3 regions of the Halomonas qaidamensis genome follow, and region 1 is predicted to be linked to each of the others. Evidence: predicted binding sites of a transcription regulator. Region 1 holds the regulator's gene; each other region holds the start of a gene.
What was found. Region 1 encodes sigma-54, which starts transcription at its own class of promoters, with help from an activator protein. Its sites were predicted from a motif close to TGGCACNNNNNTTGCTNT; they were not measured.
Positions count from the first base shown of each region.

Region 2: a site for sigma-54 is predicted at 7,923-7,940, ahead of K1Y77_RS11525 (sugar phosphorylase). Genes of this name have one in related genera too.
Region 3: a site for sigma-54 is predicted at 5,982-5,999, ahead of glnL (nitrogen regulation protein NR(II)). Genes of this name have one in related genera too.

Region 1 is NZ_CP080627.1:2,202,199-2,213,028, reverse strand. Features, by position in the region: gene K1Y77_RS10295 (YhdP family phospholipid transporter) at 1-1,643, shown strand, start outside; gene tldD (metalloprotease TldD) at 1,640-3,094, shown strand; gene yjgA (ribosome biogenesis factor YjgA) at 3,100-3,621, opposite strand; gene pmbA (metalloprotease PmbA) at 3,718-5,058, shown strand; gene K1Y77_RS10275 (HPr family phosphocarrier protein) at 5,125-5,394, opposite strand; gene rapZ (RNase adapter RapZ) at 5,455-6,369, opposite strand; gene ptsN (PTS IIA-like nitrogen regulatory protein PtsN) at 6,444-6,914, opposite strand; gene hpf (ribosome hibernation-promoting factor, HPF/YfiA family) at 6,919-7,227, opposite strand; gene K1Y77_RS10255 (RNA polymerase factor sigma-54) at 7,326-8,741, opposite strand; gene lptB (LPS export ABC transporter ATP-binding protein) at 8,847-9,572, opposite strand; gene lptA (lipopolysaccharide transport periplasmic protein LptA) at 9,652-10,155, opposite strand; gene lptC (LPS export ABC transporter periplasmic protein LptC) at 10,164-10,736, opposite strand; gene K1Y77_RS10235 (KdsC family phosphatase) at 10,736-10,830, opposite strand, start outside.
Region 2 is NZ_CP080627.1:2,519,762-2,530,591, reverse strand. Features, by position in the region: gene K1Y77_RS11560 (DUF6691 family protein) at 1-103, shown strand, start outside; gene K1Y77_RS11555 (response regulator) at 273-974, shown strand; gene K1Y77_RS11550 (ATP-binding protein) at 971-2,332, shown strand; gene K1Y77_RS11545 (c-type cytochrome) at 2,450-3,145, shown strand; gene K1Y77_RS11540 (c-type cytochrome) at 3,142-4,197, shown strand; gene dsbG (thiol:disulfide interchange protein DsbG) at 4,355-5,134, opposite strand; gene K1Y77_RS11530 (TlpA disulfide reductase family protein) at 5,204-6,019, opposite strand; gene K1Y77_RS11525 (sugar phosphorylase) at 6,122-7,891, opposite strand; gene nrdR (transcriptional regulator NrdR) at 8,128-8,631, shown strand; gene ribD (bifunctional diaminohydroxyphosphoribosylaminopyrimidine deaminase/5-amino-6-(5-phosphoribosylamino)uracil reductase RibD) at 8,631-9,809, shown strand; gene ribBA (bifunctional 3,4-dihydroxy-2-butanone-4-phosphate synthase/GTP cyclohydrolase II) at 9,882-10,830, shown strand, end outside.
Region 3 is NZ_CP080627.1:238,681-249,510, forward strand. Features, by position in the region: gene K1Y77_RS01145 (sensor domain-containing diguanylate cyclase) at 1-612, shown strand, start outside; gene K1Y77_RS01150 (alpha/beta hydrolase) at 585-1,469, opposite strand; gene K1Y77_RS01155 (acyltransferase family protein) at 1,679-2,704, shown strand; gene K1Y77_RS01160 (glycosyltransferase family A protein) at 2,730-3,353, opposite strand; gene glnA (glutamate--ammonia ligase) at 3,826-5,232, shown strand; gene K1Y77_RS01170 (DUF4124 domain-containing protein) at 5,348-5,863, shown strand; gene glnL (nitrogen regulation protein NR(II)) at 6,056-7,114, shown strand; gene glnG (nitrogen regulation protein NR(I)) at 7,111-8,541, shown strand; gene K1Y77_RS01185 (ChaN family lipoprotein) at 8,591-9,436, opposite strand; gene K1Y77_RS01190 (DUF6435 family protein) at 9,449-9,625, opposite strand; gene K1Y77_RS01195 (YqiA/YcfP family alpha/beta fold hydrolase) at 9,702-10,229, opposite strand; gene K1Y77_RS01200 (entericidin A/B family lipoprotein) at 10,248-10,382, opposite strand.

The DNA of each region.
Region 1 (10,830 bases):
TGTTAGGTAGCTCTATAGATGCGGATATCAACGTTCCAGACGATGGTATTATCCTCAGCGGTAATATTGATATCGCTGCTTTGTTTCAATTAGCTGACATTCCCACTGAGCAGGCACGCCAACTGATCGAGGGGCGTACTCAGTGGCGTGGGCAGATCAATTTACAGCCAACACCGTCACTCGTCCTTGAAAGCCGTTTGCTTGGTATTACTAGTAGGTTGCCGGCACCGTTTAGTAAGCCTGCTGAACAGCCTTGGCCATGGCGGTTAAGTGCAGACTTTGCGAGTGGCCGTTTAGCAACACAAGTAGCCGATATTGTTAATGCCCGCGTGCAGCTTGGCAGTGACGAGCTGTCGGGTGAGGTTGCTCTTGGTGGTGCTGTCGCACCTGATAACTGGCCGACGCAACCAGGCTGGAAAGTGACCGCGCATGTTGATGAGTTACCTCTCGATGACTGGCAGGAAGCGTTGTCCCCCTTCATGCAGGCGTCGTCTTCGGCAAACGGCAATAGAGAGGGCACGCCGATATCAGTAATGGTTAATACGCCCTGCGTGCATTTTCGTGATGCGTGTTTTGGTCAGTTAGCGGCGACAGGCAGTATTGAAGGGAAGCGCTTAGCAATGCAGTTAAGTGGTGATCTTGTATCAGGTCGAGTGGATTATCAGCCAGATAGCGCGCTGCCGCTTGATATTGCTATCTCGTCGCTAGAGGTAGATCGATTATTTGATATGCCTGCCGCAGCGCATGACAGCAGTGCGCCGACGCCAGGTTCTTGGATGGATGCTGTCGAAACTCAACACGCTGCCACAAGTGCGATACCTGAATGGCTTAACCAACTGCCTAATGGCAGACTGCGATTAGCTGATATTAGCCTTGGCGAAGGGCGTTTTGGACCGTTAACCGCTTATTGGCAAACTCAGGATCAACGTTTTACCCTTTCCCCAGTTGGCCTGACACTAGGGCAGCTCTCTGCCCGCGGAGAGTTGGTGTGGGAAGGCAATGCAATCAATAGCCATACACGTGCTGATGTATCGATACAAGGCGGTGACGTGGGTACTGCATTAGAGCGTCTAGGCCAACCAGTCGCCATGCGCAGTCGTACCACGGATGTCAGTGCGGCGCTCACGTGGCCAGGCGCTCCCTGGCAATTTGAATTAAGTCGGGCGGAAGGCGATATCCGTACTGATGTGCGTGACGGGCGCTTTGTGACCCTGGAGTCTACTCCGGCTCGCTTAGTGGGCCTGCTTAATTTTGACAATATTCTGCGCCGCTTGCGCTTTGACTTTTCAGACGTTACGGGGCGGGGAACTGCATTTGATCGGGTGCATGGCACGGCAGATGTCGCCGCAGGTCAATTAATACTGCGCGGGCCGCTGAGTATTGAAGCACCATCCACTACGCTAACCTTGACGGGAAGCGTCAATCTTATACGACGTGAACTTGATCAACGGTTAGGCGTCACACTACCTATTAGCCAAAGCTTGCCTATCGCAGCCATTGCCGTTGGAGCCCCCATTGTGGGTGGGGCTCTTTTTATAGCGGATCAGCTTTTTGGTAACGCACTAGACCAAGCAACCACTATTCATTATCGCGTGCGAGGTCCGTGGACGTCGCCGCAGATTACTTTAGAAGGCCCTCAATGACCGCACATAAAAGCGATATAAACACCGCTGTTTCTATTTTGTTAACACCGGGTGGTCTAGATTTAGATGCCCTTGATGCAGGGCTGTCTTATGCCATGGGCGGGGGGATTGATTATGCTGACCTCTATTTTCAGCGTACTTGGCAAGAGGGCTGGGTGCTGGAAGATGGTGAAGTAAAAGAAGCCAGCTATAACATCGATGGTGGCGTTGGAGTGCGCTCCCTAGCAGGTGAAAAGACAGGCTTTGCCTACTCCAATCAAATTACCGCAGATGCGTTGATGGATACTGGCCGCACCGCAGCGGGCATTGTGCGTAGCGGAAAGCAGCTGCCTGGCCAGCCGGTAGTGGCTGTTAGCGCTGCTGGTCGTTATGCAGGGATTGACCCGCTAGCGGGGCTTACGGCTGACGAAAAAGTGGCAATGTTGAAAGAAGCAGACCGCATAGCACGCGCGGCTGACCCCAGCATTAGTCAAGTGAGCGCCTCATTATCAGGTACTTACGAAGTCGTGTTAGTACGTGCCAGTGATGGCACCTTAGCGGCAGATATCCGCCCATTAGTACGTTTTAACGTAAGTGTGATTGCAGCTAAAAACGGCCGTCGAGAGCGAGGCAGTGCCGGCGGTGGGGGGCGCTACTCAATGTCCAGACTGCGAGATGAAAACGTAGCGGAATACTATGCGAAAGAGGCTGTTCGCCAAGCCTTGGTTAACCTTGAGGCAGTTGATGCACCTGCTGGACAAATGCCTGTGGTCTTGGGTGCTGGATGGCCCGGGATTTTGCTTCATGAAGCGGTGGGTCATGGTCTTGAAGGTGATTTTAATCGTAAGGGCAGTTCCGCTTTTGCTGGGCGCATGGGGAAACGTGTTGCGGCGAAAGGTGTGACGGTCGTTGATGACGCAACCGTCGCTGACTGCCGTGGCTCGTTAAGCGTGGATGATGAGGGTACGCCAGGGCAGTACACGCCGCTAATTGAGGACGGTATTTTAACCGGCTATATGCAGGATAAGCTGAATGCACGGTTAATGAATATGAATCCAACCGGCAATGCGCGGCGTGAATCTTTTGCTCATTTGCCAATGCCGCGCATGACGAATACTGTCATGCTGGCAGGCCAAGATGAACCTGCCGATATTATCAAAAGCGTTAAGCGCGGTATCTATGCGGTCAGTTTTGGTGGTGGCCAAGTCGATATTACATCAGGCAAGTTTGTGTTTTCAGCCAGCGAAGCCTACCTCATTGAAGATGGCAAAATTACTGCGCCGGTGAAAGGGGCCACTTTAATTGGCAACGGCCCTGAAGCTATGGGGCGTGTTTCAATGATCGGCCATGATATGGAAATGGATACAGGAATTGGTGTTTGCGGCAAAGAGGGGCAGGGGGTGCCGGTAGGCGTCGGCCAGCCCACCCTTAAGTTGGATGAGCTGACCGTGGGCGGTACCCAATCATCATGAAGGGCTTATAGGGCCAGGGTGTCACGCAAGTGTTTAAATAGCTTGCGTGAACTGGTTGGCGGTTTGCTTTGCTCACGCTCTTTGCGTGCATTGCGCACCAATTGTCGTATGACCTGGCGGTCAGCGTTTGGGTAGTCTGCCAAAAATAGATCAACAGCGCTGTCACCTTCGTCAACTAACCGGTCGCGCCATTTTTCTAGTCGGTGAAAGGCATGGTCACGCTGTTCTTTTTCCTGCTCGATAGCATCGAAAACACCCTGTATGGCAGCAAGATCCTCTTTGCGGATAAGCTTGCCGACATATTGCATATGGCGACGGCGGCCTTCATGAGAGCGTATACGCGATGTCTCTTCTATGGCGCGTAACATGTCGTCAGAAAGCGGAAATTTTGCTCGCTCTGCGGGTTTCATAGCGATCAGCGTTTCGCCAAGCGCCTGAAGGGCATGCATTTCGCGCTTGAGTTGAGACTTACTGGGGCGCTCTTCTTGTTCATCACTATCGAAGGGCTCGGGGCGTTGCTTAGGCATACTAGAACTCACTAATTAGTTTCGTTTGCAGCATTATATCAGGCTGCGACCATAACATTGATTCGCCAATGCGATTCAGGCGAAAAGGAGGCCAATATGGCACAAGCATTTGATGCAGCGGCCCAGCAGGTATTATTAACACAGCGTGCTGAAGAAGCGCTGGCGCTGGCAAAAAAACTAGGCGCAGATGCTGCTGAAGTAGGCGCCAGCGTAGATCAAGGCCTTGGAGTAAGCGTACGTCTTGGTGAAGTAGAAACTGTCGAGCTTTCACGCGACCAGGGTATTGCCATTACGCTATACGTTGGTCAGCGCAAGGGCAGTGCCTCGTCTACCGACGCCAGCAGCGCGTCAATTAAAGCGACCGTAGAAAAAGCCTTAGCTATTGCCCGTTATACGGGGGAGGACCCTGCCGCTGGTTTGGCGGATGCAGCGCTAATGGCCACTGATCTACCTGATCTTAAAGTGCACTATCCCTGGGCGTTAACAACAGATGAGGCCATTGATCTGGCGCTAGCGTGTGAAAAAGCCGGGCGTGACGTAGCGGGTATTCATCAGTCAGAAAGTGCCTCACTATCGAGTGGCGAAGGCGTTCGTGTTTATGCTAATAGCCATGGTTTTCTGGGCACCCAGAAAGGCAGCAGTCATTCACTCTCCTGTATGTTGATTGCCCAAGATGAGAAGGGTATGCAGCGTGATTATGATTACACGTCAGCGCGAAATCCTGCCATGCTTCGAGATCCTGAGGAGGTGGGCCGCGAAGCGGCGTCACGCACTCTACGTCGGTTAGGCGCTCAACGGCCGCCAACAGGTACTTTCCCAGTACTGTTTGATCCGTCACTTTCTAGCGGTTTGATAGGCCACTTGATGGGGGCATTGGCAGGCGGGGCACTTTATCGTGAATCCTCTTTCTTATGTGACCGTTTAGGTAGCTCGCTATTCCCAAACTGGTTTGGCTTAGAAGAGCGGCCTATGGAAGTGGGAGCGTCAGCTAGTTCGCCGTTTGACGCAGAAGGCGTTCAAACGCGCAATAACCGCTTTATTGAGCAAGGTACGGTGGCAAGTTATATGTTGTCTGCTTACAGTGCGCGGCGCTTGGGAATGCAATCCACGGGCAATGCAGGCGGGGCGCGCAATTTACGTTTACTAGCACCGCTAACGTCCCGGGATGATTTGCTAAAACAGATGGGTCGTGGCATTTGGGTGACTGAACTAATGGGGCAGGGGGTTAACGGCGTAACAGGTGATTACTCACGAGGTGCCGCAGGCTTCTGGATTGAAAACGGCGAAGTGCAGCATCCTGTCGAGGAGTTCACTATCGCTAGTAACTTGAATAGCATGTTTGCGGGCTTAGTGGCCGTTGGCGATGACACAGACACCCGTGGCAGCATTCACACGGGTAGCTGGCTAATTGATGCAATGACCATTGCGGGTAGCTAGTAACAAGCTTAACAACTAATGAAGCCAGCCGTGTGGCGAATTACTTGCAGTAGATGTTACCTGACATTATTGCTCTTCATCAAAACGCGCGTCGAACAACGCTTCTATAGCTTCTAATGCTTGTTCGGCGTCGTCTCCTTCAGCATGTATTCTCAACTCGGTGCCGCAGGGGGCGGCCAGCATCAGCAGTGACATAATGTTAGCGGCATCTGCCATCTGCTGTTGTTTGTAGACGTGAATATTGGCCGAAAATTGTTGGCCACACTTGACGAGTTTCGTCGCTGCACGGGCATGAAGACCGCGCTGGTTAGTGAGTGTTAACGTTCTTTCAGGCACTCTGGTTCCTTTTTGCCGAGTGGGGTCGTTAAGAAAAGGCGTTAGTTATTGCTGTTGTGCTTATGTTTCGCTGGTTGAAGATGTGGATGCAAAAGGCAACGTTTCACTTAGGGTGTACTGCAACCCTAGTTCACGATGGCGGAGTTGAACCTCGCCTGTGTGCCTAACCAGCTTTTGCGCTAAGTCTTCTACCATGTAAACAGAGCGGTGCTGCCCACCGGTGCAGCCAATGGCAATCGTCATATAGCTACGCTGGCTATTTTGATAGGCAGGCAACCACTTTTCCAACCATACCTGAATATCATTACTCATCTCTTCCACTATGGAATAACCACTTAGGAAAGTAACGATTTTAGCATCGCGCCCAGTATATTGGCGTAACGTAGGATCCCAGTAGGGGTTTGGTAGACAGCGCACGTCAAAGACTAAATCTGCATCGAGCGGCACGCCGCGTTTGTAGCCAAACGATTCAAACGTAAGGGTAAGTCTATCTTCTCGCTGCTGGGCAACCTGATCTGTTATTCGGCGTCGCAAATCGTGAACCGATAAGCGAGAGGTGTCGATCATTAGGTCTGCGAGATCTCGAATGTCGAGCAGGGTTTCTTCTTCTTTATCAATTGCTTCTTCTAACGTCATATCACTATCCCGGGTTAGCGGGTGTCGCCGCCGCGTAGCAGAATAGCGTTCAAGAAGTATGCGAGCATCCGTAGTGAGATAGATAACTTGAAAGTGAATGCTTTTCTGGCGTAAAGCCTCGAGCATTGTCGGCAATTGCTGTAAAGCTGCTGGTAGATTGCGAGCATCAATGCTGACCGCTAGCTGAGTGCGCTCTCCTTGCTCACGCAGTTCATCTACTAGGGAGCCAAGTAGCATGGCAGGTAAGTTATCGATGGCGTAATAGCCAAGATCTTCTAACGCTTGTAAGGCGATAGATTTACCGGACCCTGAACGGCCGCTAATGATCACCAGTTGCATAGATTTTCTCTTGGCATGCCAATAAAAATGGGGATAAACGTTAGTTTAGCGTGTAGTGCTTAGCGGTGGGCCATCTAGGTAACAGGCTGCTCGCGTATTTTCGCTGTGATGAGTTCTAAAAGCTCACGCTGGCTTGTGGATTTACGCAGTTGTTGGCGTGTGTCGACGTTATTCATAATAGACGCCACTTGACCTAATAATGCTAAGTGGGTGTCGTCTGCCTCTTCAGGCACCAATAGCACGAATACAAGATCGACTGGATCACCATCAATAGCATCAAAATCTACCGGCTCAGCAAGCTTTAAAAAGCCAGCGATGGGCGAGCTGCAATGAGGGCTACGTGCATGAGGAATAGCAACTCCGTTGCCTATTCCTGTGCTTCCTAGGCGTTCGCGTCCAATAAGACGGCTAAACACTTCTTGGCTGTCTAAACTTGGGATGTTTTGTGCAATGAAGGTGCTGAAAAACTCCAGCACCCTTTTTTTACTGCCCCCAGGAACGTCATAGAGAACGCGCTCTGGGGGGAGGATAGTTTCCAACGTCATTGAATTAACGCACGCCTGCGCCTTGGGCGCGAGCTTGTGCTTTTTCCTTATGTTTAACGAGTTGACGATCAATTTTGTCTGCTAGCGCATCAATGGCTGCATACATATCATTATCTAATGCTTCTGCGTGTAGGTCTGCACCGGCAGCATGCAGCGTGCAGGCAGCTTGCTGGCGCTCCTTTTCAACAGATAAGGTCACTTGTACGGTAGTAATATTGTCGTAATGGCGCTCAACGCGTTCCAGCTTTTCATTAACATAGTCACGCAAGGCGTCAGTCAGTTCTACGTGATGACCAGTGATATTTACTTGCATTGACGTGCTCCTTATCCGTCGGACTGTTCTTCGATTGTAACCCTTTTTGCGCTATTGCAAAGCCCTTAAACAGACTTTGTCTCTTTAGCGCTGTTTTATCAGCGTAAGCGGCGACGTTCGCTGGAAGAAGGAATGCCCATCGACTCGCGATATTTGGCCACTGTACGCCTCGCTACATTAATGCCTCCCTCTTCCAAAAGCGATACAAGACGGCTGTCTGAGAGAGGTTTGCCGGGCGGTTCATCTTGCACCAGTTTTTTGATTCGTGCACGGATGGCGGTGCTAGAGTGGCTGTCACCTCCGTCTTGCCCGCTCACTTGGCTGGAAAAGAAGTATTTGAGTTCAAATACGCCGCGCGGGGTATGGATATATTTCTGGGTGGTGACCCTGGAAATAGTAGATTCATGCATTTCCACAGCGTCTGCGATATCCGCTAAAATTAACGGCTTCATAGCTTCTTCGCCGTGTTCCAGAAAGCCTATCTGGCGAGCGATAATTTCTCGGCCAACACGCAGTAGCGTATCGTTTCGGCTTGAGAGGCTCTTGATTAGCCAGCGCGCTTCCTGAAGGTGCTCCTTTAAAAACTGGTTATCCTGGCTTTTGTCAGCCCGTTTGATAAGACTTGCGTAGTCAGGCTGAATACGCAGTCGTGGCAGTGCTTCTGGGTTTAGTTCCAGGTGCCAGCCTTCGTTGTCGTGGCGAACCACTAGGTCTGGCGTTACATAGCTGTCATCGGTGTCTCCAAAGGCGCTGCCTGGGCGAGGGTCAAGGCTGCGGATCAAACGAATTACATCATCTAGCTGATCATCACCCAAGCTTAAACGTCGCTTTAACAAACGCACATCATCCTTACCGAGCGCTTCAAGAAATTGACGTACTAGCCTCTTGGCAGGCATAAGCAGCGGTGTATCTTCCGGTAGTGAGGCGAGCTGCAACATTAAACATTCGCGCAGATCACGAGCAAATACGCCGGTGGGTTCAAACTGTTGAAGACGCAGTAAGGTTGTTTCAACTTCACGCTGGCTAAGCCCTTCATGACCTTGGGCCTTAAGCCCCTCGCGGATGTCATTGAGGGGCTGAGTTAGATAGCCATTAGCATCCAGAGCATCTATAAGGCTTTCTGCGATGGCATGGTCGCGAGAGGAGAAATCCGTCATGGCGAGCTGCCAAAGTAGGTGGCCATGTAAGCTTTGACCAGCGGCTTGACGTTCAAAATCAGGCCCCTCGCCGCCGCTGCTATGGTTGCCTAGATCCTGATAAGTGTCTGACCAGTCACTATCAGTGGAGAGTTCGTTAGGAATGCTGTCGGACCATTCCGTTTCCTGGGGTTCACTAACAGCCTGTTCGCCGAATTCGTCTTCCTGCTCAAGCATTGGGTTGGCATCAAGTGCTTGCTGAATTTCTTGACGAAGGTCCAATGTTGATAGCTGCAGCAGGGCAATCGCCTGCTGCAGCTGGGGTGTCATGGTCAGCTGTGTGCCGATACGCAATTGAAGAGAAGCTTTCATGACCATCTGAGAACCACTCGTTTATCAGAAAGCTCCACCCTAGTGCGAGTTATGGTTTGGTGCAAGTGCAATAAGCATGCCACAGACACAATTTTTCAGGCAGGTGGTTGTTTACAGGCGAAAATCAGCACCTAAATAAACATCTCTTACCTTTTGGTTGTTGAGAATTTCTTGTGGCGGGCCGCTAGCGATGATGTGACCGTCGCCAACAATATAGGCGATATCACAAATATCCAGCGTTTCTCGCACATTGTGGTCAGTAATCAATACGCCTATATGACGTTTTTTAAGTGCTCGGATAATTGCTTTAATGTCGCCTACTGAGATTGGATCGACGCCAGCGAACGGCTCGTCAAGCAAAATAAAGGCAGGTTCTGTTGCGAGGGAGCGAGCAATCTCAACACGTCTACGCTCTCCACCTGAAAGGCTCATACCTAAATTGTCGCGAATGTGGGTGATATGAAAATCTTCCAGTAGCGTCTCAAGACGTTGTTCGCGGGCGCTGTGATCAAGTGCTTTACGAGTCTCCAAGATTGCCATGATGTTATCGGCAACGGATAGTTTGCGAAAAATAGAGGCTTCTTGAGGCAGATAGCCAATCCCTGCCATGGCGCGCTCGTGCATAGGAGCATGCGTTAAATCAAGCCCATCAATGCCTACTTTTCCTGCATCAGACTTTACTAGGCCGACAATCATATAAAACGATGTTGTTTTGCCTGCGCCGTTAGGGCCAAGCAAACCGACGACGCTGCCTTGAGAGATCTCTAAATTTATGTCCTTAACCACGCGACGGCGTTTATAGCTTTTGGCTAAGTGATGGGCATAGAGTGTTTTTATCGGCGCCTCTTCGAATGTTGGTTTTGATGATGTGGTCTGAGGTGCTGGCTCTGCGCTATTTGTCGCCACTGGGCGCTCCCTATTGTTCTGGCTGAAGCGTCATTCGGATACGTTGTGGCTCACCGCCACTCACGTCAGAGCGGGCCTGAACCACGCCTTGGTCAATGAAATACTCTAATCGGCCGCCCTGAAAACGATCTGTTTGCTGGGTAAGTTCGGCTTGATCAATCAGTTCTACTCGGCGTTCGGCCACATGATAGATAATCCGCTTTGCCCAGCCTTCCATCGGGCTAGCCTGACCTTCGGGTTGGTTGCGTATATAGGCTCGCTCACCGGTTGCCACGGCGCGCGATAGTTCGCCAGCATCATTGCGCTGGATTTCAACGCGATTGCCGCGCAGCTGCATATTGCCCTGCCGAATATCGACATTCCCAGAATACACGGCGGTGCCCGCTCGTTGGTCTAGATCTAACCGGTCAGCTTCTACTTCTACAGGGGCTTGGCTTTGTGCCATGACCGGTAGCGCTGCCGCAGAGAGGGGTAGCGCAATGGTGAAGAGTGCTGTACGAATGAGAGCGTTCATTGCGGCTCCTACGGAGAACGAGTGGCAGGCGGATGAGTGCCGCGCACGTTATTGGTTAAGCGAATCTGGCTATCATCTAGCCATATATCCATGCGTGATGCGTCAAGGCGCTGAGGCGGTTGCTGTAGCACTGTTTTGGAATCGCTCCAGGCATGACGCGTGACGCCATTATAATGTAATAACTCTGTATTGAGCTGCCAGCCCTCATCAGGTGAGAGCAGCTGGGCAGAGCCGGCTAATGTGAGTGCCTGTGTATCCGTATTTAGGGTACCTGTCTCAGCTGTAGCCAGCCATTGGCGTTCTTCACTATCAAAGAGTGTCGCTATGGGAGAGGTAACATCAGTCATCGCTGTCTGCGGGGTGTGCACTAAGCGTGGCGTCATTAGCGATTGCTGAATGGTGCCTGTGTCACCAAATAGTGTCATTTCCGCATTTTCAAGTACGTGACCTGGCTCTTGAGCCCTCGCATCGGGATTAAACGATTGGTCTTTATATCCACGCGGGTCTATCCAGGCAAGTATACCCCCCAGCACCACCACAAGCGTGGTAATCCAAAACCGTTTCCTAACCCAAAAGCGCATTACGATTGACCGTGTAAATACGTATCTAACACAGCGTCCCAATGACCTTGAGACATCAGTAAAGTATCGCAGATTTCACGCACAGCACCGTGGC
Region 2 (10,830 bases), 320 kb from region 1:
TCCTGGCCCTGCTATTGCGTCTGTAGGTGGGTTGTCTATACCTCTACTGGCGTTATTGATTGCGATGGTAGCAGGCTGGTTTATCGCAAAACGTATCAGCTAAAGCATCACATATCGTCCGTTACTATCGCCCTTGTCTGCCCAGACAAGGGCGTTTTTATAGCTGGTTTTTATAGCTGATTTTTATAAACAGATTGATGACACAGCCCGCTAGCTTAATGCTGGGTTAATGTGTATTTGCCATGCTAGCTGCAATAAAAGGAAAACCGCTTATGCACGTCTTGCTCATTGAAGATGACCCGCTTGTCGCATCAGGAATACGTTCCGGTTTGATGATGTACGACTTTGTCGTCGATCATGTTTCCACGATTCAAGCCGCGCGACAAACCATGCAGTCAGTTACCAGCGATCTAGTCATTCTTGATCGTGGCCTTCCCGATGGTGATGGTCTTCAGTTACTGCAATCGTGGCGCGAGCAGGGTATTGCCACTCCGGTATTAATGTTGACAGCGCGCGATGCGATACGAGACCGCGTCGATGGATTGCAGTGCGGGGCCGACGACTACTTGGTAAAGCCCTTTGATCTTGATGAGTTAGTGGCACGCCTCCATGCGTTGCTTAGGCGAGTATCTGGTCGTAGCCAGGGCCTAACGGTCCATGGCGCGTTAACGCTAGATCCTAATGCGCGTGAAGTAAAAGTTTCTGGTCATCTAGTAACGCTATCGCGGCGAGAGCTGGTGCTTTTGGAGGCCTTTTTGCATTCGCCGCGTAGCGTGCTCTCTGCCGATCAGCTTAAAGATAGTCTTTATGGGCTGAGTGATGATGTAGAGAGCAATGCGCTAAACGTGCATATCCACCATCTGCGTAAAAAACTCGGCAGTGGAGTTATTGAAACGGTGCGAGGGTTGGGCTATCGGTTAGGCAAACCTGAGGCGGTTCATCTTCCAGGCTCACCCCATAAGGGGCAGCAATGAGTTTGCGTGCTCGCCTATTACTCACCCTGGGGGTGTCGCTAGCGTTGCTGTGGGGCGTTGCCGCCGCTTGGTTGCTCAGTGATTTAGAAAAAAAGTTTGTGGAAACACTAGACCAGCGCCTTGCCCAATCCGCTCGAATGGTAGCGGGCTTGGTGCTTCAACTGCCTGAAGATGTCTGGGAACAGAGTCAGACGCGCTCACTGTCTATTCCCCCTATTGAGGGGTTGGCCTGCCAGGTTCACTCACCGCGTGGCGATATTATCGCCCGCACCCATGCCAATATGGACACCATACTGGCACCGGGTGAGCGTGGTCATGCATATCGTCAAGAAGGCGATACGACATGGCGTGTCTTTACTTATGAGCGAGGCGATCTCGTCATTACTACCGCCGATCGGATGGATGAGCGGGACATGCTGCTTAGCGATGTGTTTCGCGTCGCTGTTGTGCCGTTTGTCGTGGCGTTGACAGGCAGTTTGATTGCGCTGTGGGTAGTGGTCTGGCGTGGATTGGCCCCGCTATCAAGGCTGCGTGAATCGCTTGCCAGTCGTCATCCGGAAGCATTGGCACCAGTGTCTACCTATGGCGTACCGAAAGAGATCAAACCGCTGATCGATACGCTCAATGGACTGCTGGTGAGAATCCAGCAAACCATCGTTCGCGAGCAGCGTTTTACCAATGATGCCGCACATGAGCTGCGTACTCCTTTGACCGCGATTAAAACCCATCTCCAGGTTGCGCAGCGTGCAGAAGGTGACGTCGCCAAAGAAGCGCTCCGTTGTGCCGAGGCGGGGGTTGTTCGTCTAGCGCATACGCTGGATCAGCTGCTGACATTGGCAAGGGTTGAGGGGCGTATGCGCTTTGACGACGGCGAACCAAGCCAGGTGGCAGAGATTGTAGAGTTCGCGATCGCCGACAGTGTAGCAACCGCAGGACAGTGCCAGCCTCCCGCTCACGTTCCCCATGTGTGCGTAGCCATGCCGAGAGAATTAGCAATAACCGCCCTGCGTAACCTACTGGATAACGCGCTGCACCATGGCGCAGATGATTTGCCTGTGGTGCTCACCGTGCAGCCTTCCCCTGATCAGCGTCACGTAACGTTCACCGTGCATGATCAGGGAAGCGGTGTAGATGAGGCTACACTGAAACAATTAACCCAACGCTTCTGGCGTGTCAGCAAGCAGCAAGGGAGTGGTTTGGGTTTGGCGATTGTGGCGGCAATTGTTGAGCGTTTTGGTGGCTGGGTGAGCTTTGAAAACGTTGAGAGTGGCGGTTTTAGCGCTCACCTATCTATCCCTATTTTGCCTGACCCTATTTTATTCACCTCTTCGTTGCCTACCCCTACTGGCGGTGACTGAGGGGACAGGAAGAGGCGATTGGATAGCGTTCGCTTAGCCATAACAGCCAGAACGTAGTAAGTGAGTATGGAAATAACCACGAGATAAACAAATAACGACCGGCAGTCAGGGGGAAATATGAATAAAAAACAGTGGGGCAAGTTTAGCTTGCTGATAGGGGCGAGCTTTGTCGGTGCCAGCACCGTTGCTGGCAGCGTTTTTGCCGAAACGGGTGATGCAGAACGCGGCCAAGCTGCCGCGGCGACGTGTATTGCCTGCCACCAAGCTAACGGCAGCGGAATGAATATACCTGGTGGTGAGTCATGGCCGCGTTTGGCAGGGCTTAATGCTGATTACATCGCTAAGCAGCTACATGATTTTAAAGAGGGGCGGCGCCAAAACGCTACCATGATGCCCTTTGCTAACATGCTCAATGACCAGCAAATAGCGGATGTTGCCGCTTACTATAGCCAAATGCCCATAACGCCAGGCCAAGGGGGGGATGATGCTGATGAGGCTTTATTAGCTCGTGGCGAACAACTGGCTGAGCGTGGAGATTGGGATGCTTATATTGTGTCATGTAAAAGCTGTCACGGACCGGGTGGCACGGGCGTTGGTGAAGAGTTCCCCGGCATTGCAAGCCAGCATGCAGGCTATATAAGCAACCAGCTGCATGCTTGGCAAAATGATGAGCGCAGTAATGATCCTCAGAATTTGATGGGGGCTATTGCTAAGCGTATGAGTGATGAGGATATCCAAGCGGTGTCTGCATGGTATGCCACCCAGGATGTTAGCGCTCAAACCGACAGTGAAGAAGGGGAGACAGCACAATGAATTTGCATAAAAAGCGTCTCGTGTTAGCGCTAACAGGCTGTTCATTAGCCACAGGTATCGTGGTCAGTGCCTTCGCTGCCAATGAGGCAGCCACAACGGATGAAATGCCTTACCAAGGGTTAGTGGAGCTTGGCTTTCCTGCCCCGCAAGAAGGCGAGCTAGTTCACGTTCCGCCGACCATGGCAGACCTGGAAGAGGCTGATATTCACCCAGAGCTAAAAAAAGTCATTCGTTATGGCTACGACTTATTCACCAATACCCAGCAACTGCGTGGTGAAAATGTTTATAACGATATGAACTGCTCTAGCTGTCACTTAGGTGAAGGGCGTCAACCGTTTAGTGCACCGGTGTGGGCAGCAGCGGTCACGCTTCCTGACTTCAGGGGTAAAAACCAACACGTTAACAACCTTGAAGAGCGCATTGCTGGCTGCTTTGCTTACTCGATGAATGGTACGCCGCCTGAGTACGGCAGTGACGAAATGCTTGCGCTGAGTGCTTATCATCAATGGCTGGCTACGGGAGCGCCTATGTACCCCAGTCAGCCAATTTATGGCCGTGGCTTTCCTGCGCCAGATGAGCCAGCTGAAGCCCCTGATTACGCCCGTGGCGAAGTCGCATATCAGGAAAACTGTGCCATTTGCCACCAAGAAGACGGCTCTGGGCACTATGAAAACGGCGAGTACGTTTTTCCAGCGCCTTGGGGGGATGGCTCTAATAACTGGGGCGCAGGCATTGTTAGGGTAGATACTGCCGCAGGGTTCATTTACAACAATATGCCGCTCGGTCAACCGCGCTCGCTAAGCGATCAAGATGCCTGGGATATTGCCTATTACATGAGCAGCCAAGAGCGCCCGCAAGACCCTCGCTATACGGGAGATATTGTCGAAACCGCTGAGCGCTTCGGGCCTACTTTCCACAAACGCTCGCTCTACGGGCAAACCCGTGAACATGATGGTCATGTACTTGGTGACCATGACAATTTCGGCGAGAAAGGCGACATCGAGCCTTGGAACGTAGGCATACCCCGTTTCGAAAGCTTAGCTGACGAATAATCGGCCTGACGGGCTGCGCTCTAAGCAGCGCAATACGCGTATCAGGGAAACCAGTAGCCCGTGGTGTGATAACACCACGGGCTACTGGTTACGAAGAGAACGTTGAGTGGAAGCAGCCGTACCTAGCCGCAGCCCTAAGACGGTATCATGGACGGTACTAAGGCGCTTCACTACCCATCATTTCAATCATGCGCTCTTCGCTTGGCAGGCCTTGAATCCTATCAATACGCACATCACCGTTGTCTGTTTCGCGTAGGAATGCGCTGGTAGGCGTAGCGTAAAGGCCTAACTCCTCAAACAGCTGGTTATTGGCATATACCTGCTCTTCAATATCTCTTGGCTGTGCGCTCGCTGAAAGCGAATCGCCTTTGCTATGGTTATATAGCGCGGTTGAAGGGTCGTCTGCGCCTAGCAGCGTGGCTGCTAGGGCGGGGCTATTTGGCGCTAAAATACCGACCATAATATGACGCAGTTGCACGTCACCTGCTTCTACCCAGGGGCGGCTTTGTTCCCAAAGTTGGCGGCAGTAGGGGCAGTTGGCATCAGTAAACGTGTAGATCACCCGCGGAGCGTCCTTATCACCATCTTGGATCCAGTGACTCTCTTCTAGCAGTTCCCAGGTTTGCGCTTCTAAAGGAGCTCGAACGTGTTCGTCTAACTGTGCTTCGGTAAGGTCGTTGCCTTGACTGTCCATCAGCGTACCGACAATGGCATGTTCGCCATCAGGGGTTAAATAAATCGCCATATCCTGACCCTGGACGCTAGCACCGTAACCACGCATGCCCCCTGGTGCCTCAAACTGACCGTGAATTGTTAAACCTTGGTTGGCTAACGCTTGCACTGGTGCAGGTAGTTCTTCGGCATGGCCAACCGATGTGGCGCCAATACTTGTTAATAGTAACAAGCTGCTTAAACGTGTCAGGGAAAAGTAGTTCATGGGGAGGTCCTTATATAAAAATTAAGCAAGGTAAACCGCTGATGAAATGGGCCCATGTAAGAGGGTGTCTCAACGTAAACGTTCCAAACCTTGGTGAAGGGTGGCTCGGGAGAGTTCACCAAAATGGGTGTTAAGCAACTTTCCTTCCGCGCTGTAAAAAAGGGTGGTCGGCATGGCATGAGCCCCCGTCGCTTCTCCCAGTGCATTGCGTTGGTCAAGCCACACATTATCCAGTGAAAGTTCATGCTGGTGCATAAACGCTTCGATGTGTTGGGCATCCTCCCCTTGGTTTACGAATACAAAGGTAATGCCTTGTTCGGCGTTCTGCGCTTCTTCAAAAACAGGCATTTCACGAATACAAGGGGGGCACCAGCTTGCCCAAAGATTAACCACGATAGGCTGCTGCGTCTGGTGAGCAAGTTGAGGTAGATTGGTAGATTGGCCACTTAGGTCGACTAGCGGCGTGTTTGGGAGAGGGCGCGACTGTTGCTCAATTAAGGCGGTGCTACCAACGATAAGACCCCAGGTTAGGCCGCCCGCCAGCAAAGCGCCACTTAAAGGCCAGCGCTGACGAGAAGAGCGCCACAGCACCCAGCTGGCATAGCCAAGACCGGCAATTATACCGCCTGTTAAATCAAAGCCACCGTCTCGAATGTCAAACCGAGCAATAATGCCATCATATGCGCCCCAGTACCGCACAACAAATACTACTCGCGCGGCAATAAAGGCGATAAAAAACACCGTTATGAGTGTGTCGCTCACCGCGACATTGTGCCGCCGCCCTAGTAGCGCCCCCACTAAAAGTGCCATCAAAAAAGCCATGACCAACACAAGCTGATGAAGACTGAACCCCAGGGGGCCAATGGCGATACTCTGCTGCAGCATAGTTAACCGTTTTAGTTAATGATTAATGCTGCAGTATCTCAGCCGTAGATTATTTGACGATTATATTGCCCGCTGCTGAGACGTTATGCCGCAACGCATGTTTCAAGCATCCGTTACCATCCATCGTATGGCGTAAGGTGGTAACGCAGTCTCTTCACCAGCGTTTTGTTGGTCTAAAGCACGCCACGCATGATGGCTAAGCGCTCGTTCAAGCGCCTCTCCCACCTTATCTAATGGCAGCAGTGTATCGGTTACGTTAAATAGGGCTAATAAACGGCGGCCGTCACTGAGGGGGCCTCGCTCAATAGCAAGTAACTCTGGGGGCGTGGGCAGCACGCGCTGCGCAGCATGGGGATGGAAGCAGGGTTCTGACCGGCGTTGTTCGAGCAGACGACTAAGTGCATGAAACACATCGTGGGTCGGTGTTGAGGGGCTTTCGAGTAATAGCGCTAGCTCATCACGCTGCCAGCGGCGGCGATTAATTGAACGTAAGCGGCCGCTGCGCTCTACCCCTTCGACATCGTTAAGGGTGCCTGTCAAGGTATGGATATAAAGGGCGGGAATGCCCTGAAGCGTAAGCATGATGGCTTGGCTGCAAAGGAAGCGGGCAATTTGCCAAGGGTCTGGCCCTCGACGTGTGCCGCGCATGGCTTCAAACCAGGTGATATTGATTTCGTAAGGCGTATCGCTGCCATCAGGATTGCTACGCATACTGACAAAGCCACCAAAGCGATGCATCAGTTCTAGCAGCGCATCTCGCTCATGGTCAGGAAGCAAGCCCTCTAAAGGACGCACGCCAATACCATCATGACTGGCAGTGAAATTTAAATAAGTACACTGCTTAGGCAGTACCGGCAGGCTAGCAAGCCAGGACTGCAGAGTGGTCGCTTCACCGCGCGTGAGCGTATGTAGCAGCAGCGGTGGCAATGCGAACTGATAAACCATATGGGCTTCGTCGGGTGCGCCATTGGCAAGTCGCTCCAGGCCAAAGTAACTGATGTTTTCTGCGTGAGGAACATTGGTCTCGGTAATTAGCAGCGTGCCCGGTGATATTTCATCGACAATGGCGCGCAGTAAACGCACGACGGTGTGTGTCTCTGGAAGATGAATGCACGATGTTCCCAAACGTTTCCATAAAAATGCCACAGCATCCAGGCGAATGATACGCACGCCCTGTTGGAGGTAAAACAGCAAAATGCCAACAAATTCTAGCAATACGTCAGGATTTTCAAAATTTAAGTCGATCTGATCTTCCGAGAAGGTTGCCCATACATGGCGGGTTCCCCGACGCGTAGAAATAGGCACGAGCAAGGGGCTGCTGCGTGGTCTAATTACCTGGGAAACATCAGTTTCCGGTTCAACCTCAATAAAGTAATCGCGGCCTGGCAGGCTGCCGGTTAAATAATCAACAAACCAGAGCGATTCGCGAGACACGTGGTTAAGCACTAAATCTGCCATCACGTCGTAGTGGCTGGCCAGTTCGCGTATGTGCTCCCAGTTACCCAGCTCTGGATTAACCTCTCGGTAATGAATAACTGAGAAGCCGTCGTCGCTGCTCCATGGAAAGAAGGGCAGCACATGCACGCCGCTAATGCGCTCACCCAGATAGCGTTGAAGAAATTCATTCAGTACCGCAAGAGGGGGAGCGTCATCTGCCACAATGGAATCACCGTAACTAATGATCCACTGATCTTTTTCGCTCCACGTTGGTGCATGATCCTCTTCTCCCGCGGTAATTTCTGTTACGGGTGGAGCCGTTGATACGTGACGAAAGTGCTCAATGTGCTGTCCAAGGCGGCGCTGTACCTCGCTGGCGCGGGGGCCGTAGAGGTGCGAAAGGAAATGGTAGACCGTCTGCTCAAATGGGGTCATGGAGTGTCCTCTTAAACAACCTACGACAAACGCTGCAGCTTGTGTGCCAAATCGTTACAATGCTAGGTTAACGCCGCGTTTAATAAAGCGACTATTTTTGCTTGCAAGTGCCTCTTTACTGCATATCGTTGTAGCGCGTGGCGACTTTACTGCTAACAATAGTTCATAATATGCCGATAAGTGCCGTTCTCTGCACAGGCTGACACGCTGCACGTACTGACAACAGGTTGACTGCCATGCATTGCCCTTTTTGTGGTGCTAATGATACTCGAGTGACCGACTCGCGGCTGGTAGCCGACGGTGACCAGGTGCGCCGTCGTCGCCAATGCGCTAGCTGTCAAGAACGCTTTACTACCTATGAAACCGCAGAACTCATCATGCCGAGAGTTGTGAAATCCGATGGCTCACGGGAAACGTTTAACGAGAGTAAGCTGCGGGCAGGCATGTTGCGTGCGCTTGAAAAGCGCCCAGTCAGTGCCGAGGCAATAGAAGCTGCCGTTGAGCGTATTCGCCAATCGCTTCGTGCCCGTGGAGATCGCGAAGTCAACGCGCGGGATATCGGTGAAGCCGTCATGAAAGCGTTAAGCAAGCTCGACCAGGTCGCCTATATCCGCTTTGCATCGGTATACCGTAAATTTCAAGATTTAGACGAATTTCGCGCTGAGATAGACCGCCTTTCTCAAGATCCTGGTGATCATCTTGCATCCGCCCCCAGCGACCCACATCGCGGAGAGGGTTGATGAAAGAGTCGATAAAAGAGCCGATGGAAGAAGGGTTCACTAGCGCTGACTATCACTTTATGGCGCGTGCCTTGCAACTAGCGGCTAAGGGTCTTTATACAACCGACCCTAACCCTCGAGTGGGCTGCGTTATTGTCCGTTACGATCAACACACTGAAGGGCAAGTGGTGGGTGAGGGGTTCCATCTGCGTACCGGAGAGCCTCATGCAGAAATTCATGCGCTTAACGCAGCGGGTATAAAAGCGGAAGGTGCCACTGCCTACGTCACGTTGGAGCCTTGCTCCCATACGGGACGCACAGGCCCTTGTGCTGTTGCGTTAGCGGATGCTCGCGTTGCACGAGTGGTCGTGGCCATGGTTGATCCTAACCCCCGCGTTAGCGGTAGCGGTATCCAGCGGCTACGGGATGAGGGTATCCAGGTGGAGGTTGGCCTGTTAGAGCAGGATGCACGTGGATTAAACCCTGGTTTTATTTCGCGTATGCAGCGCAAACGTCCTTTTGTACGCTTAAAAATGGCCATGAGTCTTGATGGTCGTACTGCCATGGGGTCAGGAGAGTCGCAGTGGATTACTGGGCCAGAGGCGCGTAGCCAAGTGCAGCGTCTGCGCGCTCGATCAAGCGCTATTTTAAGTGGCGTTGAGTCCGTTATTATGGATGATTCACGGCTGACAGTGCGCGCGGAACAGCTGGCGCTTGATAATGCAGAGGCGGTCAGTCAGCGCCAGCCGCTGCGTGTCATCTTAGATTCACGCCTGCGTCTACCGCTAGCGGCAGCCTGCCTTCGTGAACCAGGGCGCACGTTGATTATTACCACCGAACATCACAGTGACGAAAAACGTCAAAAGCTGGAAGCTGCGGGTGCGCTTATTAAGGTAATGCCTGCGGATCAAGAAGGTCGAATCGACCTCGCCAACATGCTGAGCTGGCTAGCTGAGCATGAGCAGATAAACGAACTGCTCGTTGAAACCGGTGCTACTTTAGCAGGCGCGCTGTTAGAGGCGAACGCGGTGGATGAGCTGCAGTTGTTTGTCGCGCCAACGCTGTTGGGGGGTGAAGCTCGACCACTATTTGCGTTGCCCGGTATGACCCGTATGGCTGACCAAAAACGTTTGACTATTAAAGAAATTCGCGCCGTTGGGAGTGATTGGCGAATAATCGCTGAACCTCGCACTGACTAGCGCACAGGGCCAGAGCAAGGTACCCTGACGCGCGAAATCGCATGTATTGCGACCACTTATTTTGGAGATTCCATGGCGCATTCCTCTTCAGAGGGTTTGTCCCCTATCGCTGAGCTGGTGGAAGATATCCGCCAGGGCAAAATGGTGATTCTCATGGATGATGAGGATCGCGAAAACGAAGGTGATATCATCATGGCGGCCGAAAAAGTGCAGGCCGAGCATATCAACTTTATGGCACGCTATGCCTGCGGACTTATCTGCATGCCCATGACGCGTGAGCGCTGCGAACAGCTTAACCTTCCGCTGATGGTGCGTGACAATGGCTCTGGGTTTGGCACTAAGTTTACGCTCTCCATTGAAGCGACCGAAGGGGTGACCACCGGCATCTCCGCAGCCGATCGTGCCCGCACGGTACAAGCCGCAGTGGCAGCAAATGCCAAGCCGACAGATATTGTACAGCCCGGCCATATTTTTCCGCTGATGGCCGAGCCGGGTGGTGTTTTGCGCCGGGCAGGGCATACCGAAGCCGCCTGTGATTTGGCATCGCTAGCCGGATGTGACCCCAGCGGCGTCATTTGTGAAATCATGAATGACGATGGCAGTATGGCGCGTCGTCCTGAGCTTGAAGTGTTCGCCAAAAAGCATGGTATTAAAATTGGCACAATTGCCGATTTAATCCACTATCGTATCGTTAATGAGCAAACCGTTGACCCGGTCGAAACCACCAGCGTGATGACGGCCCATGGGGAGCTGGCGCTGCATGTGTTCCGTGACCGCATACAGGGCGCTCATCATTTAGCCTTGGTTAAGGGGCAACCGACCCCAGAACAGCCCACTACTGTGCGTGTTCACTTAGCGGATACGCTACGTGATATTGTGGGGTTAATGAAAGGTGAGCAGTGCCGTTGGGATGCTCATCGTGCCCTGAAAGAGATCGCGGATGCACCTTCGGGTGTCTTTGTGCTGATTGATGATGGTCGTCCCCATCAGGATTTAAAAGATCAACTGGATATTTTTCTGG
Region 3 (10,830 bases), 1.8 Mb from region 1:
GGCGCGCCAGTGCTGGACGAGCAGGGGCATGTCACTAGTTTCTTAGGTATTTCGCACGATATTACCCCGCGTCGTGAAATGGAGGAGCAGGTGCGGCGTTTGGCGCAGCAGGATTCTTTAACGCAATTACCTAATCGGGCACAGTTTTTTGCACACTTGGCCGAGTCGCTTCAGATGTGTGAACAGGAAGGTCGCCAGTTGGCACTGCTGTTTATTGATTTGGATAACTTTAAGCCGGTAAATGATCGGCTGGGGCATGCGATTGGCGATCAGTTATTAGTGCAGGTTGCCCAGCGTATGAAGCATCGCCTGCGTGAAGGTGATGTGGTTGGGCGGATTGGGGGTGATGAGTTTGTTGCGATGCTAAGTGGGCCGCTAATGGCTAGCGAAGCGATGGGCGTTGCTAACCAGCTATGCAATTCACTTGCCGAACCATTTTTATTAGCAGGCCATCGGGTGAGTATTTCCGCAAGCATTGGGGTGGCCATGTACCCTCTGCACGCAAGAGAAGAAGCCGCCTTGGTTCATCGTGCTGATGAGGCTATGTACATGGCCAAAGCCAAGGGGCGTAATCAAGCAGTATTTTATTCAGCGGCGTTAGCGCTTGGTTGATCAATATGTTGAAACATAAAGTTTAAAGCGGCAGGTAAACTAGCTCGCCATACGCGCCATGTGTGGCCACCCGGGTAAAGATCAAGTCGCACGTCATCCGGCTGAATGCGTTCCATCGTTTGGCGTAATAGGCGGGCGTGGAACTCTGCATCGTAAACATCGCTGCGCCCTGCACTGATATAAAGAGGCACTGGCGATATATCGCGCTCTCCTGTGGTTCGCGGTGTGACCTGAAGACGGTAATTTTCTAAGTGAGCCGTGTAATTCAGCGCTTCCCAGCGTTCGTGGTCAAATTGTCCTTGTTCATCTAGAAACGCGGGATGGCGACGTGCCGATGAATTAGCCGGCGGCGCTGGTGCATAGCTGGCGGGGCTTAATGCGGCAACGGCTGCGAATAGTTCGGGCCGCTCTAGGGCAAAATTAAGCGCGCCGTAACCACCAGCAGATAACCCTGCAACGCCCCGTAAGTGGCGTTCACCACCGACATGATAAGTGCTTTCAATATGTGGCAGTAAGTCGTTGAAGAAAGCGCTGCGCGCTGCCTCGTTGTATCCATCCACCCACCAACTACGGCTTCCGGGCATGACAAACACGGTCGGTGGCAAGTGTCCTGCTGCGATTAATCGGTCTGCTGTTTGGGGTAAGTTGCCGCGTGTTACCCAGTCGCGTTCGTTTCCAAATGAGCCATGAAGCAAATACACGACTGGGTAAGGCGTAGTCGCATCCGTGTCATAGTCATCAGGTAAATACACGGTATAGGGATAGTTATGGTCTAACGTGGGCGAGAAAAAGTGCTGATGGGAAACATCGCCTGCTAGGGCATGGCTGCTGAGTATAAGCCAGCTGAGTAAGCCCATAATAGGTGTTGTTAACGAGGAAAGGTATCTTACTAGTAATGTCCCGAACACAAAGCCTCCAGGAATTTTATAACGTTACAGCAGTCCGACAGCGCAGAGTGTGTCGCTGTTCAATTCATTAAAGATAGCAGCCAATAGGGTGGTGCTGAATTTCTAGTGCTGAGAACCCTGGGTGATGGGCTGGTGTTGAGGAATTAGCGAGGAAGCTAATGCAAAAAATCGAGGAGATTTATTGGCTGCGTGCTTACGGGTGTGTTGCGGTATTTCTATTTCATTGGTTGGATCACTTGAACCAGCGAGTCGATAATATAGTCACCGACTTGATGCGACTTCCCCTTGTGCTGGGCACGCCCATCTTTTTGTTTATTTCGGTATTTGTGTTTGCTGTTCGTTACGATAAGCAAGTCCCACCTGGTTTTCTTCTTCAGCGCGTTAAATATGTCATGTTGCCTTATTTGGTATACGGCTTTATTTATTCGACAGCGGAGTGGATACGATTAGCGGATAGCAATAACGCTGTTGGTTTTTTGAACAATGCCAAAGAGTATTTTATTTATGCAGGATGGCATGGCTATTTTTTGATTATTGCCATGCAGTTTTACGCGGCGTATTGGTGCTATACCCGGTTTCGGTTATGGCGCTTTAATCCTGTGCCGTGGCTGTGGGGCGGGTGCTTAGTCAGCATGGGATATTGGGGGCTAGCGTATTGGCTGGATATTGAGCCGCCTGGGTATCTCCTATGGATCGCACCGCTGGGTTGGGTCTATCTATTTTTTCTGGCATTGGTGTTAGTCCGCTATTATCCGTTGGCTCCTCAAGCAGATCAGTGTGCGCGCCCTAAATGGATGAAATCATTATCAAAGCCCTATTGGTTACTTGGATTTGTAGCGTTGATCGTGGCCCTCACGTTTAATGGAGGATTAGCCTTTTCTTCAAAAGAGGTGTGGGTAATCCCTTTCTTTGTACTGTTTACCCTTTGGTTAATGGCTTTCTTAAAAGGTCGTAAAGCACCAGCTTGGGTGCGTTATATCAATGTATATTCGTTTGGTATTTACTTGGCCCACCCGATGTTTTTTGCATTAACCGATGCCGTCGTGGGGCCTTTCACCTTACCGCTTATGGCCTATGCCGCACTGTTGATAGTAGTCGGTGTGCTTGGCTCTATTGTGTTGAACACTATTGCTAATACCACCACTACAGGCGCTATGTTATTTGGCAAACGTTTAAATGTTTAATGCAACCGCTTATGCATTAAGGTGGTTATGTGTCTGTTGGCGAAGTGGGTGGTAATCGGTAAGGATTAGCGGCCATTAACGATGAATCGTGATCGAGTCGTGAAGCCTCTAAGCTGAACGTTTGTAAACGTGTGGGGCAGGCGTAAAGGCGTTGCAGTAAATCGGCAAGCGCCGGTTCTTCTAATTCAGGGTCTAGTCCTCCTAGACGTTCCAACCAAGCACGCCTGATGGCTAGGTAAGGCGGAGTAGCGATACCTGCTCCTAAGAAGCGCTGTAGTAACCGCTCGGACATACTCGGTGATTGGTAATCAATCAAAACAGCATCCAGCAGGCAGGTATCCAGTTGCGGATAAAGTAAGCACCACAGATTGGCCTCTAGTGCTTGTTGGTGCATGGCAATTAGCAACCAGTCAGCTTGGCTGAGAGAGGCAGCTTGATTGATTCTGGCGCCTAATGACTGGGATGGCGAAATAAGGAAGTGAACGCGGTAGCGCTGTTCAATACAGGGTATGCGTGGATCATTGGTGGAACTTGTTACGATGATGGGTAGCAGGTGGTCTGCTAAGCCTGTTTGGCGAATAGCTCGCAAGTGACGCGGTAGAAGGGCACTTGTGACTAACGCATCTAGAATAAAACAGACCGTGCTCATGTCGATGGTTTCCTGCTTTACGCCGCTTTTTGTAACCAAATGGTTATTTTTGTAATTTATTGTAGGTGTTGGTTTGTTTTATTAGCAAGCCTAAGTTTTCTATACCCAGTTAGGAATTAATTAGTTGGTTGGCGCTCCATTTTGGTGCTTCTGGTTTTTTATTGGGCTTTATTGGTGCGTTTTTACAAGCTATGGCGTTATTTTGAGCTGGTGAGGATACAAAGAAAGAAGGTATGCTACATTAAGAAGCATTAAATTTAATATTTTAGTACTTATTAAACAATGATTTGCCATTTTTTTATGCCATATTGGTGCAAGGTTGGCATGCTCTGTGCTTTATATTTGTTAGCGGCTAGCGGGTCGTAGGCAGATGCCTCGCGGCGTGCTACAACGATAGCCGGATTGTTGAATAACTCTTTTATCGGTAGCTTACTGTCACAAGCTTTAAGCCACGTTCATACCGGAGGACACTATGTCAGCCAAGACTCTCGCGCTAATCGAAGAACATGATGTTAAATGGGTAGACCTGCGTTTCACCGACACGCGCGGTAAAGAGCAGCACGTCACCGTTCCGGCACGGGACGTGAACGAAGAGTTTTTTGAAAACGGCCAAATGTTTGACGGTTCTTCTATTGAAGGCTGGAAAGGCATTAACGAATCCGACATGATTCTTCGTCCAGAAGATGGTACTGCTTTCCTTGACCCCTTCACTGAAGACGCTACCCTAATTTTGCGTTGCGATATTATCGAGCCTGCCACTATGCAGGGCTATGATCGCGACCCGCGTTCTATTGCCAAGCGCGCAGAAGCCTACCTGCAGTCCACCGGTCTGGGCGATACCGCCTTCTTTGGCCCAGAGCCTGAGTTCTTCATTTTTGACGAAGTACATTGGAAGTCTGACATTCAGGGTTCTATGTACAAAATTACGTCCGACGAAGGTGCCTGGGCGACCAGTAACCAAGTGGAAGGCGGCAACTTGGGTCACCGTCCGCGGGTTAAAGGCGGCTACTTCCCGGTTCCCCCGGTCGACAGTTTCCACGATATTCGTGGTGCGATGTGTAACACCCTGGAAGCGATTGGCCAGACCGTAGAAGTTCATCACCACGAAGTTGCTAACGCAGGTCAGAACGAAATCGGCGTTAAATTCAACACGTTGGTGAAGAAGGCTGACGAAGTTCAGGAAATGAAGTACGTGATCCACAACGTGGCCCACGCTTACGGTAAGACCGCTACGTTTATGCCGAAGCCACTCGTTGGCGATAACGGCTCTGGTATGCACGTACACCAGTCGTTCTGGAAAGATGGCCAAAACCAGTTCGCGGGTGACGAATACGCGGGTCTTTCTGAAATGGCGCTTTACTACATTGGTGGTGTTATCAAGCACGCCCGTGCACTAAACGCTTTCACCAACGCATCGACTAACTCGTACAAGCGTTTGGTACCAGGTTTCGAAGCACCGGTTATGCTGGCCTACAGTGCTCGTAACCGTTCCGCCTCTATTCGTATTCCTTACACTGCTAGCCCGAAAGGTAAGCGTGTAGAGACTCGTTTCCCTGATCCGACGGCTAACCCTTACCTGGCGTTCTCTGCCTTGTTGATGGCAGGTATCGACGGTATTAAAAACAAGATTCATCCTGGCGATGCCATGGATAAAAACTTGTATGACCTGCCGCCGGAAGAAGGCAAGTCTGTACCAACCGTTGCCAACAGCCTGGACCAAGCGTTGGAAGCACTCGATGCAGACCGCGCGTTCTTGACCGAAGGTGGCGTGTTCACCGACGAGATGATTGATGCTTACATTGAACTCAAAATGGAAGAAGTGGAGCGCATTCGCATGACCACTCACCCCATCGAGTTTGATATGTACTACAGCTGCTAATAACGGCTGCTAACATCACCTTTGCGGTGTGATTAGCCTGAAAACCCCGCCTCGGCGGGGTTTTTTTATGGTAGCAAACTGAGAAGGTGTGCCAGTAATGACGAGGAGTTTACGTTTGCAACATAAAATGTGCTTATCCACAGGGGCTACGCTACTGCTGTGCTTGTGGGTAAGCGCTGCGCAGTCACAAACGGTGTACCGCGTGGTGGATGAACAAGGCAAAGTGACCTTTACCGATAACCCGGAACGCGGTGGCGAAGTGCTAACGCTGGCGCCTTTGCCTGGTGTTTCCACGTCCCTGCCTCCCGTTGCGACTTCATCCCGTCGACAGGGATATCCTGGTCAGCCGTTTATGCCCTATGACCGTTTTGCGATTGAGCTACCCCAGGCAGAGGCGTCGCTTCAGAACGACCATACCGCGGTAGTTGTGGATGTTGTTCCACCGCTTCGCGAAGATCATCGAATTCAACTGCTGGTGAACGGTGAGATAAGTCAGTCGGCACTGCACAGTGATGCTTTCTGGCTTGCTGGTTTAGCCGCTGGCCAACATCAGCTACAGGCAGAGTTGCTAGACAGTGATGGGCGCGTTCAGCACCGCACTGATCCGGTGAGTATTTTTATTGTTGATTAACTATGCGCACTATAATGGTGCGTTGAGTGGTGCGATTATCGTAGGGTTTGCGCTATAACGGCTCGCTACGCCACTGCCCCTTGCTCATTAGCCGTGCAAATGGCCATTTGTGCTTAATTGGCGCGCTTTTTGCAGTTTCTCTTTCATACGCTCGATAACACTATTTTTTACAGCGACGCTTCAGGATACGCCATGTACCAGCGCTTACTTGAACATCTCACCACCGCAGTCTTGCTGCTAGACGGTGAACTCCGCGTTCGCTGGATGAACCCAGCTGCAGAAGCGTTGTTAGCGGTGAGTTTTAGCCGTGTCCAGGGCATTAGTTTAGATACGCTGCTAGGGGGCGATGAGAGTATTGACGATGTCCTCGCCAAGGCGCGGGATGCCTTTCATCCCTATACCCAGCGAGAAGCACGCATTACGCCGCTGAACAGCGAGCCTTTAACGGTGGACTACACGGTGACCCCGCTTTCAGCCGATGAGCTGCTGTTAGAGGTAGAACCACGGGACCGGCTGATGCAGATCTCCCGCGAAGAAGCGCTGACCACTCGGCAAGAGACTATCAAAGTGCTGGCTCGAGGTTTGGCCCATGAAGTTAAAAATCCGCTAGGCGGGATTCGCGGTGCTGCTCAGTTGTTAGAACGTGACCTGGACGACCCGGCGCTGCGCGAATTTACCCATATTATTGTTGAAGAGGTCGACCGCCTGAGAGATTTGGTCGATTCCATGTTGGGTCCCAATCGCATCGTCAAACATGAGCCGGTCAATATTCATAAGGTGTTAGAGCGAGTGCGGGCACTGCTGATTGCCGAGCATCCGCATGTTGAGATTCGACGTGATTATGACCCGAGTTTGCCGGACCTTTCCGGCGATGAATCTCAAATGATCCAAGCCTTATTAAATGTGGCACGCAATGCCGTGCAGGCCATGAGCGATGCAGGCACCCCCTCGCCGGAACTTACGCTTCGCACCCGCGCGCGCCGCCAATTTACGTTGGGTGCCGAACGTCATCGTTTAGTCAGTGAAGTAGGGGTGATTGATAACGGCCCTGGCATACCTGAAACGTTACGTGAAACGCTTTTCTATCCCATGGTTTCTGGGCGCGCTGAAGGTAGCGGCCTTGGGCTATCGATTGCTCAGTCGATTTTGCACCAACATCAAGGATTGATCGAATGCGACTCACGCCCTGGACATACCGAATTTCGTTTACTGATTCCATTGGTTATTAATTGCACCGGAGAAGCGTCATGACTGAGGCGACACAAACCGATGTTGCACGAGTGGTTATTGTCGATGATGACCGCGCCATCCGTTGGGTATTAGAGCGGGCTTTAGCGCAGCCAGACCTGGACGTTGAATGTATTGAACGTGCCGATACCGCGCTGGAGCGGTTGTTAGAAAATCCCCCCGATGTGCTTGTCACGGACATTCGCATGCCTGGCATTGATGGGCTTGATTTGATGTCTCGGGTACGTGATGCCCATCCAGATCTGCCTGTTATTGTGATGACTGCGCATTCAGATCTCGACAGCGCCGTGGCGTCTTATCAAGGGGGAGCATTTGAATACTTGCCTAAACCCTTTGATGTGGACGAAGCGCTGGCCCTGGTACGCCGTGCGGTAGCTCATGCCAGAGAGCGTCAGCGCCCAGTCAGCGTGCCGGAAGGGTTGAGTGCTGAGATCATTGGTGAAGCGCCGGCCATGCAGGAAGTGTTTCGCGCGATCGGAAGGCTTTCTCACTCCCACATCACGGTATTAATTAACGGCGAGTCTGGCACCGGTAAAGAGCGAGTGGCGCAGGCGTTGCACCAGCATAGCCCCCGGGCAGGTAAGCCGTTTATCGCGCTAAATATGGCAGCGATCCCCCGTGATCTGATTGAGTCCGAACTGTTTGGCCATGAGAAGGGGGCGTTTACCGGGGCGGCGCAGCAGCGCCAAGGTCGCTTTGAACAGGCTAACGGTGGGACGCTGTTTCTGGATGAAATTGGTGACATGCCCGCTGAGACCCAAACGCGTTTGCTGCGCGTGTTAGCCGACGGTGAATTTTATCGCGTGGGCGGACACACCCCCGTTAAGGTCGATGTGCGTATTATTGCCGCGACTCACCAGAACCTGGAGTCGTTAGTTGACGACGGCCGGTTTCGGGAAGACTTGTTCCACCGTTTAAACGTGATTCGTGTGCATTTGCCACGCCTTGCCGAGCGCCGCGAAGATATCCCACGCTTAACACGTCATTTTTTGGCAGAAGCAGCCAAAGAGTTATCGACAGACATTAAGGTGCTCACCCCCGATGCTGAAACGCACCTTACCCGCCTTCCTTGGCCTGGCAATGTACGCCAGTTAGAAAATATTTGCCGCTGGTTGACGGTAATGGCGTCTGGTCGTGAGATTCTGGTGGAGGACCTGCCTCCCGAGTTGCGCTCTGTCACTGCCTCTGACAGCAGCGCGCATGGCGATTGGCGTTCCGCGTTTAGGGATTGGGCGGATCATGCGCTTGCGGAAGGTCACACCCACTTATTGGAAGAAGCCGTGCCGGATTTTGAACGTATTCTAATTGAAACGGCGCTGAAGCATACCGGTGGCCGCAAAGGGGAAGCCGCTGAATTGCTTGGTTGGGGGCGTAATACCCTTACCCGTAAGCTAAAAACGCTACTGCCTGCGCTGGCAGATGATGCCTAACCGACCATTTTTCTAGCAAACACCCTGTTAGCAACCAATCTGCCAGCGGTTACTCCGCCGTTGGCAGTACAAAAACCGCATCTGCTAATTCAGGGTTGGGTGGCTCACAGGCCTCTGTTGACCAGGGCAGTAAGCTAAACGTGTGGTCTACCCCTAACCCAGTGAGCTGGTGTGGCACACCATCGTGGTAAATGACATGGCCTAGACCCATTAAGCCAACGGCAAGTGCGCCTTCTGTGGCGGCATTCGCTAGCCCCTCGGCCATGGCGACATCCCAGCTAAGCTGAGCCTGTACAAATCGATTTAGCATGGCGGGGTCGTCGCCCATGGCATGCTGATCAAATACCTCCTTTAAACGCTTTTCATAGCGATCGCTGGGGGGCAACGGTGCAGGAATATGGTGGCGCTGTTCGGCAGGCACATTAGTGAACCCCTCACTAGACAAGCGCTGGCGGAGCTCAGGGGTAATGTTTAGCGCAATCAGAGGGATGTTGTGAAGGCGGGCAAAATGAAATATAGGGAGATAAAGATTGGCATCAAACCCCCAGGTTTCTTCCCAGTGGGACTGTGCTAGCAGTTCTTCTTCGGTCAATAAACCGGCCACCCAATCATCAAGAACATCTTGCACTCCTCTGGGCAACATTTCTAACCCAATGACCATATCATCACGCAATGCATGAAGCCCCGCCAGGGTGTGCAGCTGCCAACGGTGGTGGTCAGCTGCGTCATGCTGCTCGCCTAGAAGCACCACCTGATGCTGTGATGCCTGGGTTAAAATAGCACTGTTGGCAACGCTGTTTTGCGATTGCCACCATTGGCCAGGCGATGGGCAGCTGGCGTGTGCAGACAAAGGCAACCAGCTAAAAGCGACGGCAGCAATGACACGATGGCGCATGGGCGATTTATCCTAGCGTTCTTCTGCTTTTAGGCGATTAATCTCAGCTAAAATTGCTTCTGCTTCTTCCGTTAGTGTGGCGTTGGCTCGCATGTCACCATTGCGTGAAGCTTCCATGGCTGCTTGTAGCTTGCGTTCGTAATCTTGCTGTAGCTTTTTCTTGGGGTCGCGCTTAAATAAACCAAACATGAGCACTCTCCTTATGTGTGTACATCATTTGTATAGTTTTATTTGGCTCATGTCGACTATTTGTTGTAACGCGTTGTTAGTGAGAGGGCAGAGGTGAAGCACACTGGGCTAGGAAATGCTCGAAATCGGTAAGTATCGTTTCCAGGCTGTTATGAAGGCGATGGTCATCATCAAGCAGGCGTAACGACAGGCGTTGACTTTGGGCATGTTCAATAACAGGGCCAGGTGGCACGACGTCATCTCTCCATCCATGAATAATATGTGTGTGGGCTGCCTGCAATGTGAGTGAGGTTTGTGGGTAGTTTGGCAGGCCAAGTGCCGGGGCTAGTAAAAAGCAGCCCAGCACGGGTTCGTGAGCACTTACTGCTGCACTTAACCATCCGCCAAGACTGGAGCCTGCCATCACGCAGTTAGCTAACGAATCGTTTCGATCGGCGATCACATTGAGCAAATATTGTAAGCGCTCCTGAGGCGCTGCTATGCCGCGGTAGTCTATGACCACGGCTTCACAGTCATGGCGCTGTTCAGCGACTCTTTTTAAAGCTTGTACTTTCAGGGCGTTAGGCCCGCTTTCCAAACCATGTGATAGATAGACGGTCATCATTGTCATCAGTTGCAACCCTTAACTACTTGCAGAGCGCTGAATAGCCTCGCCGCCGCGCTCAATGTCTTCGCCTGCACCGCGAATGGTATTACAGCCACTGATGCTCACTAGAGTCACTATTATTAATAAAAGGGTAGCCATTGTACGTTTCATCAAATGATTCCTCAGCAGGTGGGGCGTGCAATAAGCAGTGCTGTACGCTGTTATTTAAAATAATCGCTGAGCGCTATTGGTGCCACAGGTTTCCCTATGGATTGTGTTAACTGACAATGCGATTTTGTCGCATGTGTCAGTTTTAGCCATAAAATTGCGACATATCGAGCCGTGACTGGCATGGTTTATTTCCATATAAATAATTGTTAATAAAGTAATTTTTTCATATCTATGATTTTTGGCCTATTATCTGCAAAGTTATGAGTAGACAATTTATAAGTAACCTTAAATTTAAAAAAACTAAGCTATCGTTATTGCTATTTGTTATTACTACTTAAGCTCAAGTCTAGTCGCAATCAGTAAACAGCGTGAGCAGGCTGATAGGTAACTAAGGAAGGCATGGAGCCATATCAGCGAAAGGACATGAAAGGACAGTCAGCCTGCTCAC